DNA from 2 places in the Pseudodesulfovibrio sp. JC047 genome. Region 1 is predicted to be linked to the other one. Evidence: predicted binding sites of a transcription regulator. Region 1 holds the regulator's gene; the other holds the start of a gene.
The links. Region 1 encodes sigma-54, which starts transcription at its own class of promoters, with help from an activator protein. Its sites were predicted from a motif close to CTGGCACGGNNNNTGCTT; they were not measured.
Positions count from the first base shown of each region.

Region 2: the regulator sigma-54 is predicted to act here: its motif matches at 2,686-2,703, upstream of GO013_RS05480 (SHOCT domain-containing protein).

Region 1 covers NZ_WUEH01000008.1:120,251-124,622, forward strand. The annotation lists gene rapZ (RNase adapter RapZ) at 1-25, opposite strand, end outside; gene GO013_RS07180 (PTS sugar transporter subunit IIA) at 44-493, opposite strand; gene raiA (ribosome-associated translation inhibitor RaiA) at 497-1,039, opposite strand; gene rpoN (RNA polymerase factor sigma-54) at 1,075-2,484, opposite strand; gene lptB (LPS export ABC transporter ATP-binding protein) at 2,722-3,447, opposite strand; gene lptA (lipopolysaccharide transport periplasmic protein LptA) at 3,448-4,302, opposite strand; gene lptC (LPS export ABC transporter periplasmic protein LptC) at 4,310-4,372, opposite strand, start outside.
Region 2 covers NZ_WUEH01000006.1:87,964-92,335, reverse strand. The annotation lists gene GO013_RS05505 (beta-ketoacyl-ACP synthase III) at 1-145, opposite strand, end outside; gene plsX (phosphate acyltransferase PlsX) at 225-1,265, opposite strand; gene rpmF (50S ribosomal protein L32) at 1,276-1,455, opposite strand; gene GO013_RS05490 (DUF177 domain-containing protein) at 1,529-2,047, opposite strand; gene rpmB (50S ribosomal protein L28) at 2,257-2,472, shown strand; gene GO013_RS05480 (SHOCT domain-containing protein) at 2,736-3,005, shown strand; gene cysS (cysteine--tRNA ligase) at 3,138-4,372, opposite strand, start outside.

The DNA of each region.
Region 1 (4,372 bases):
CGGGAAAAGGATTGGAAGGCGTCACGAAGAAGTCCTTTTTGGATTAAACACTTTTAAGCAGTCCCCACAACTCGTCACGTCCTTCGGCTTCTAAAAAAGAACGACGAAACGTCTCGTCTTTCAACAACCGAGAAATTTGCGCAAGAACTCGCAGGTGAATGCCCACGGCTTCTTCCGGGGCAAGAACAAGGAAAAAGATGGTACATGGCTTCTGGTCAAGGGCATCATATTCGACTCCCTTGAGACTTCGACCCACAATAACATGCATGGCATCGAGGCCATCCACTTTGCCATGAGGGATGGCAATGCCATCACCAATGCCGGTGGTCCCCAGCTTTTCACGTTCGAGAAGGACACGAACCGCGAGGTCCGTGTCCATCTCTGGATATTTTGCGCCCAAGGGGGCGATAAGTTCTTTCAAGGTATCCGATCGTGTTTCGGATACTATTTCGGGAAGGACACAGTCCTTCGCCAGGTAATCACCAAGTTTCATTTTCTAGTACCCAGGATCAATAAGACCATAATCGCCATTTTTTCGTTTATAGATGACATTAAGGCCTTCAGTTTCGGCATTACGGAACACCAGGAATTCATTTTCAAGCGCATCGAGTTGCATGGCGGCTTCATCAACAGACATCGGTTTCGGAACATATTCGTCAGTACCGACAATGGTGGGCGCAGAATCACTCGGCATATCCTCATAAGAAAGGACATTCATGTGGACCATCTTGTTTCCACGGCCCTTTTTCGAGCGACTTTTCATTTTTTCACGCATCTTCCGCAGCTGAGCTTCCAACTTGTCCAACACCATGTCAATGGTGGAATACATGTCTTCCGAAGCTTCATACGCGGAGATATGAATGCGATCCGAGTTCAAAATGACGTCCGCCTTGTGGCGAAATTTATCGACCAGCAGGTTGACCTGCAAATCGGCTTCCGAATCGGAAACGTATCGTGCTACCTTTTCAAACCGCTTCTTAGCGTATCCTTTGAGATGATCGGACGGCTCAAAGTTCTTGAAAGTGAAGCTGATGTTCATACGTTGCCTCCTTGTTTTGAGTGCGGCAAACAGGATTAGAAATACTGCTTGCGTTTTGAAGAAGACGGAATGCCCATGGCGGAACGGTATTTTGCAACAGTGCGTCGGGCGATATTAACCTCGAGTTCTTCCTTGAGAATATCACCAATCCGTTCATCGCTTAAAGGTTTTTTCGAGTCTTCATCTGCAATCATTTTCTTGATGAGCGCCTTGACGCTCTCTGAACCCACTTGTGACCCATCGTCCAAATCCAAGGCTGAGTTGAAAAAAAACTTCAGCTCATAAATGCCATGTGGAGTCGAAACATACTTACTCGTGGTAATCCGGCTCACGGTGGATTCATGCATCTCGATATCTTCGGCGACCTCCTTGAGGATCAATGGTTTGAGTTTTGTCACGCCTTCTTCAAAAAAATCTCGTTGAAAACCGACAATACTCTCAACCACTTTGTACAATGTTCTCTGACGCTGGTACAGACTTTTCATCAGCCATGCGGCAGACCGCATTTTTTCTTGAAAATATTCTTTTTCTTTGTGTGCGGCCCCTTTCATGGAATCCATATAAAAGGCGTTCATCTGTAATCGTGGCAATCCGTCTTCATTCAAAATGATGATGAAATCGTCACCATACTTGTACACGAAGACATCCGGGCTGACATAATGCGGCTCGGTGCTGGAAAAATTGGTCCCGGGCATAGGGTCAAGCGTTTGCATTAAATCCAGATAGGACTTGAGATCTTCCATGGAAATCTTGAATTTACGAGCCAAAGGCTTATACCGATTCTTTTCGAGATCTTCCAAATGGTCGGTGACAAGCGAAACAAGAACGGGATCGTCATATCCTAAGACATCCATCTGAACTAACAGACATTCCTGTGGCGTTCGTGAAGCGACCCCGACAGGATCAAGTCGTTGGATCCGAAGAATGGTTGATTCAATGTCTTCGCTGGACGCGTCAACCATGGATTGCAGATCCTCGGTGGAGGCCTGCAAATAACCATTTGAATCAAGATTACCGAGAATCATTTCACCGATCGCAATTTCCTGTTCGGTAAAATTGGAAAGCCGCATTTGCCAATTGATATGCCCCTCAAGAGAGGGCTTCGAAGCGAGACGAGCCTCGAAAGACATCCCTTCTTCGGGGATTTCGGCGTCGCGACCAGTGGCCTGTTTTGAAGTGCTGGAAAATTCTCCCAGGTAATTTTCCCAGTCGGCATTACGAACCAACTCTTCTTCAGCCTGGGATTCGGTCAACGTTTCCGACGCATCAGCAACATCAGCTTCCGTTTCCTTTTCATCAAGAAAAGGATTTTCCAGAAGTTCCTGCTGAACAGTTTCAAGCAACTCCAGACGAGAGAGTTGCAGCAATTTAATGGCCTGCTGCAACTGTGGTGTCATGACCAATTGCTGAGAAAGCTTGAGTTGTTGTCTAAGTTCCAATCCCATAATGTATTTCTCGAAAGGCTAATAGAGTCTTGTTTGATCCACCGGGTTCAAAGCAGGTTCCGGTTCTCCCTTTATGATTCTGATTTAAGTATGTCACACCTACGACAACGAAGCAAGGAGATTGTTATAACCTGCCGTTACTATTCATTATATAGTGGCATTGAAATAGCATGAAAAAGTGTACCAACGATTGGGTACACTGTAAATCGAGAAAGCGTAAAAGTTGAAACGCGGGAATTACAGGCTGAAGTCCTCGCCAAGATAAATCTGTCGTGCACGACTGTTTTGAACAATTTCTTCAGGCGATCCTTCAAGAATAACATTGCCTTCATACACAAGGTATGCCCTGTCACAAATGTTCAACGTCTCACGCACGTTATGATCGGAAATCAGAATACCGATTCCCATACTTTTCAAGACTGAAATAATTTCTTGAATATCAATGACCGCGATGGGGTCAATCCCTGCAAACGGTTCATCCAAAAGGATAAATTGTGGATCAAGAATCAAAGCCCGTGCAATCTCAAGCCGACGACGTTCTCCACCAGACAAAAACATGGCAGCCTGATCGGCCAATTTCGTGATGGTAAACATCTCCATCAATTCATTGGCCCGGGCCATTTGCTTTTTGGCAGACAATGAAGTCTGTTCAAGGATGATTTCCAAATTTTGTCGGACAGTTAGCTTTTTGAAAATGGAACTTTCCTGTGGAAGATAACTCACTCCCATTCGAGCCCGTTCATGAAGCGGTTTTTCCGTCAAATCTATGCCGCTCAAAGTCACATTGCCGGTATTTGGCTCGACAATGCCCACAAGCATATAGAATGTCGTTGTCTTTCCCGCGCCATTCGGACCGAGTAGCCCTACAACCTCTTGAGGATTCAGCTCCAGATTGATGCCGTGCACGACCTCTTTTTGGCCATACCGTTTGGAAAGATTTGTCGCCCGGAGTCCTTTTTCCATTTATTGCACCTTCATGTTGCCAGGTGTCATGAAAATAGCCTTGACCCGTTGCCCGGTTCCACCCACCACTTCAGATCGATTGTCTTTGATATCAAATTTGATAATTTCGCCGGTCAGACTATTAGGACCGTCCTGCAACAAAGGGTTCTGCTCCATTTGCAACATTTGTTCTGTGACAAAATACGTGAGTTTGCCACAGGTACCTTCCGATGTACCTTTCTTGGCTTTGACATTTCCCTCTGCAATGATGCGATCAACACTGTCCGCGGTCAATTTCTTGCCGGTTTTGGAAGAAAGATATGCAGACAAGGAATCGGCCCACAACGTAAGTTGTCCATGCTCGGCAACAACATTCCCCACAAACGAAACAACCTTTCCGGTCTCGTCATACGTCATCCGGTCAGAAGTAATTTTGACCGGCATTTTGCTTGGATCGATTCCAATTTTTGAGGCATCTTCCCGAGGTGCCGCGACAACGGGGGCCTTGACCTTACCCTCTCCTTTTTCCGTGGAAGAAACGGTTTGAGCCTGTTGTTGTTTTTCAACCTGAGACAGCACGGTCTCTTCAACTGGCTCCAAGAATTTGATATTGGAATATCCTATGGCTTTTTTCTTTTCCCGAACCGCTTCGGTGGGATTAAAAACTGCTGCCCATCCATTTTTGATAAAATCAACTTTGACCCGTTGTCCTTTGGTCAAAGTCAGCACATGCTCACTCGCTTTGTCAGGACGTTCCCGGACATTGAGATTAACAGTGGCTTCTCGAAGCTCTCCCCATTCCCCAGCCTGGACCGTAGAAGGGAAAATCAACAATGCCACCCCAAAAAATAGGGCCAATATATCTCGTTTTGTCATGAACGACTCACTCCTCATCTTCATCCGGCAAATTGGTATCGAACCCTTCGGGGGCAAGCAAAGCCGTCAC
Region 2 (4,372 bases), on a different contig from region 1:
CATCGGCAGCGATATGCCGTTCCTTGATGCCAGTACGGGTGGTTATCCACTCGTCTGTGGTATCGACGATTTTTTCGAGATCAGCGTTGGTCAGTATACGCTCGGGAGCGTAACTGCCAAAGCCGCGTAGGATGAAGTTCATCATGGGTTGGGTCTGTATGCCACTGGGGCAAGTGTGGTCAAGCAGTGCGACATTTTGCACAAACCTGGTTTTTTGAGACGGTTTAAGCGGCAGATTTGTCGCTTGTACCTGCCTTGCTGGCCAAGGCGGCATGTGCAGCCAACCCTTCAGCCAGATGGGCGTTTGCATTGTTGCGAACAAAAGTCGCGGCCATACGGATACAATTTATTACCGCCAACTCATTGGATTTTCCATGAGCAACGATGACAATATCCTTCAACCCAAGCAATGGCGCACCACCGTATTCCGCATAATCAACGACTTTCTTGAATCGCTTAAATGCACGAAAAGACAGGAGTGTTCCGAGTTTGGAGAGCCAACTCGACTTCAACTCATCCTTGAGAATATGGCTCAGAGACCGGGCCAATCCTTCGGACAATTTCAGGGCCACGTTGCCAACAAATCCATCACAGACAACGACATCGACTTCGCCGGTGAAAATATCACGGCCTTCGACATTTCCGATGAAACGAAGTTCGGATTTCCGTAACAGGTCAAAGGCTTCACGCACAGCAGCGTTTCCTTTGCCCTCTTCCTCGCCGATGGACAAAATGCCAACAGACGGGTCCTTCATTTCCAGAACATATCGAGCAAAGACGTCGGCCATCAGACCGAATTGTGCAAGGTGTTGCGGTTTGGAATCGACATTGGCTCCCACATCAATGAGAATCACAGGATCCTTCTCCGTGGGGAGTATCCCGGCAAGAGCCGGACGCAAAACCCCTTTGATACGGCCAAGGATAAACATGCCACAGGCAACAGAAGCACCTGAATTTCCAGCAGAAACAACGCCATCAGCTTCGCCATTCTTAACCAGGCGGCATGCCACCTGAATGGACGAATCTTTTTTGCGTCGCAACGCATCCGCAGGCTTATCGTCCATTTCCACAACTTGTGAAGCATGGACGATTGAAATATCCAGCCCGGCGGTATTCAAATCGGCAAGCTCCCGCTCAATGAGCGGCTGATCGCCAACAAGGACAACAGCAACACCTTCGCGTGCGGCTTCAACCGCAGCGGGTACAACAATTCGAGGGCCATAATCGCCCCCCATGGCATCCACGGCTATCCGTGGAGCCTTGATGGAATCAATGCTAGGCATCGTCGTTGCTGACTACCTGACGGCCCTTATAGGTGCCACAGGCGGCGCAAACGCGATGGGGCAGAGTGGGCTCGCCGCACTCGCAGTAAATAACGTTCGGAGCGGCGACCTTATCATGGGAACGACGCATACCCTTACGGGACTTGGATGTCTTTTTCTTGGGGACTGCCATGGTGTATACCTCTTACTCTTTATTTTTGATCTGCTCCTCACTTCGGATAGCCTGGCTATCCAAGCAAGGGGGGTTACTTTATCTTCAAGTTGCGGAAAACCGCAAGTCTTTCGTCGCCTTCTTCCGGCTCACATTCGCATTCGGACGTATTCAAGTCCTTGCCACAACCAGGACAAATACCCTTACAATCCTTTGAACACAGCGGTTTAAACGGCAGTGCAACGGCGAATTCTTCCCAGAGCACGGAGCCTAAATCAAGCTGCAATTGACCATTTTCCTCACGAATGCGTGGCTCTTCGTCATATTCCTCATCGGGAAGCTGCTCGAAGGCATCAAACGTTGCGTCAATGGGCAATTCGAAAAAAGCGGCACAACGATCACAGCGAATATTCACGGACCCTTTCAAGGTTCCACGAACAAGCACGCCCTTATCGGATTGCGGCAAAAGGGAATACATCGCCACCAGATCCTTCCCTGGCTTGACAGGCATGGAAAACTCTTTCCACCCCGCACGCCACAGCGTCTGGTCGTCATAGGTGAACTCTCTGCCGTCATCGGCACTATCACTTATTGGTATCCATAATTCAAACATAATATTCTCCATCCGAAGGCATTATGGCCCACTGGACAACCGCTGCTTCCTATATGGTAACAAATTCCCCTGTCAAGGAAAAAAAACCTTGCCATTTGCCTGAAGGCTCGGTAATGAATCTCTCCCGCTGCTTGGGGAAGCTACCAACTCCGAGCTATGAGCAACGAACTAAATTGAACTATTTCATTTGAATACATTAGGAGGTCGCAATGTCACAGGTTTGCGATATTTGTGGAAAAGGCCCTCAGAGCGGCAACAACGTCAGTCACTCACACATTAAAACAAAACGTCGCTTCATGCCCAACCTGCAGAAGGTTCGTCATCAGCTCGAGTCCGGACAGGTCGTCAGCATCAAAGTCTGCACCCGCTGCATCCGTAACGGTGCGGTGGTCAAGCCTGTTGCTCGCAAAAAAACCGACGCCTAAGTCCGTTTAGATTTTTTAGCTAGTAAAAGCTATGCTGCCACCGAATTGCCGGTGGCAGCTTTTTTGCGTTCATTGACTGAGCACTGCATCCTCTCATTCCCAGGTGCTGACCAGTGCAAAAGAATGCGCACTCCACTGCACAAAGCACTGAAACTTGCACATATTTTTACGTTGGAATTCCATTAACCCACTGTTTTTTCGACATATATATTTTTGGCACGGTATGTGCTTTGCTTTTTAAAAAGCACGAACGAGGTACTCACATGGAATTTTTCAGCACAATAGGGAATTGGTGTAGCAACGCAGGGTTCTGGCACAGCGGCGGACACGGTGCCGGAGGATGGATGCCCTTCCATTTTGGCGGCATCCTCCCGCTCATCATTATCGGACTTATCATCTATTTCACGGTCCGCATGTTTCGAAAACCTGCCACACACACCGGTCCAGATGATCCCGAGACTATTCTGAAACGCCGTTACGCAGCCGGAGAAATCTCTGTGACAGATTATGAGACCATGAAAAAGAATCTGTAAAGTTCACCACGACAATACTCCTCCTCCCCATAACAAAGCCCCCACCGTTCTCTCTCCCGGTGGGGGCTTTTCTCATGCCATTGTCAGCCCCCGACGGGGCTAGTCTCGCGGGAAGCGGTTCAATGTGACCGCTTATTGAACGTCCCAGGTTGCACCTTGCGGGGTATCCTTGACTTCAACATTCATTGCGGCGAGTTCGTCGCGGATGGCGTCGGATTTTTCGAAATCCTTGTCCTTACGGGCCTGTTGCCGGGCATCCAAGAGGGCGTTCACCTTCATCGGATCAATGCCGGTACGGGCGGCGCGGTTATCACGCAACTCGGTCAAAAATTCAACGGGTTCCCGTTCGAGAATTCCAAGGACCTGACCCCAATTGGCCACGTCGGTCTTGATACGGGTAAAAAACTCGCGTCCACCTTCGGATTTACGAAGCGTCTTGTCCTCGATGACACGGCCAGCCAGACGGATGGCGGAAAAGATATGGCCCATCGCACCAGCAGTGTTCAGATCGTCTTCCATGGCCTCGTCAAAGTGGGTTTCGATCTGGGCAAGCTCGCTGACAAGCTCTTCAGGGAACGGCGATTTTTTCCACTTGGATTTGGTCAATTCCGTATCGACCTGCGCAAGCGCGGAATAAATGCGCTTGATGCCTTTCTCGGCTTCTTCCAAAGCCTCAAAAGAGAAATCAAGCGGGCTGCGATAGTGCATGGTCAGCAGGAAATAACGCAGTGTTTCCGCAAGAAATTTATCGAGAATATCACGAATGGTGAAAAAATTGCCAAGAGATTTGGACATCTTTTCCGAATTGATTTGGACAAACCCATTATGCACCCAATAATTGGCAAAGGGTTTGCCGGTATCGGCCTCGGACTGCGCCACTTCATTCTCATGGTGGGGAAACGACAAATCCTGACCACCACCATGAATATCAAGCGGCAGCGGGGAATATTTTTCGGACATGGCGGAACATTCCAGATGCCAACCGGGTCGGCCCAGCCCCCATGGGGATTCCCAGGACGGCTCGCCGGGTTTTGCGCTCTTCCACAAAGCAAAATCGAGCGGATCAAGCTTTTCGTCACCCGGATCAATACGTGCGCCGGATTCGAGTTCGTCGATATTACGACCGGACAGCTTGCCGTATCCTTCAAAGGAACGGACCTTGAAATACACATCCCCGGACGGCGTGGCATAGGCATGTCCCTTGCTGATGAGCCGTTCGGTCAAGGCGATCATCTCGGGAATATGCTCAGTGCATTTGGGTTCCACATCAGGACGCAACACCGACAATTTGTCCATGTCCACGTAAAATTCGCCAATGAACTTTTCCGCAATCTCAGCCGCTTCCTTTCCGACCTCATTCGCACGCT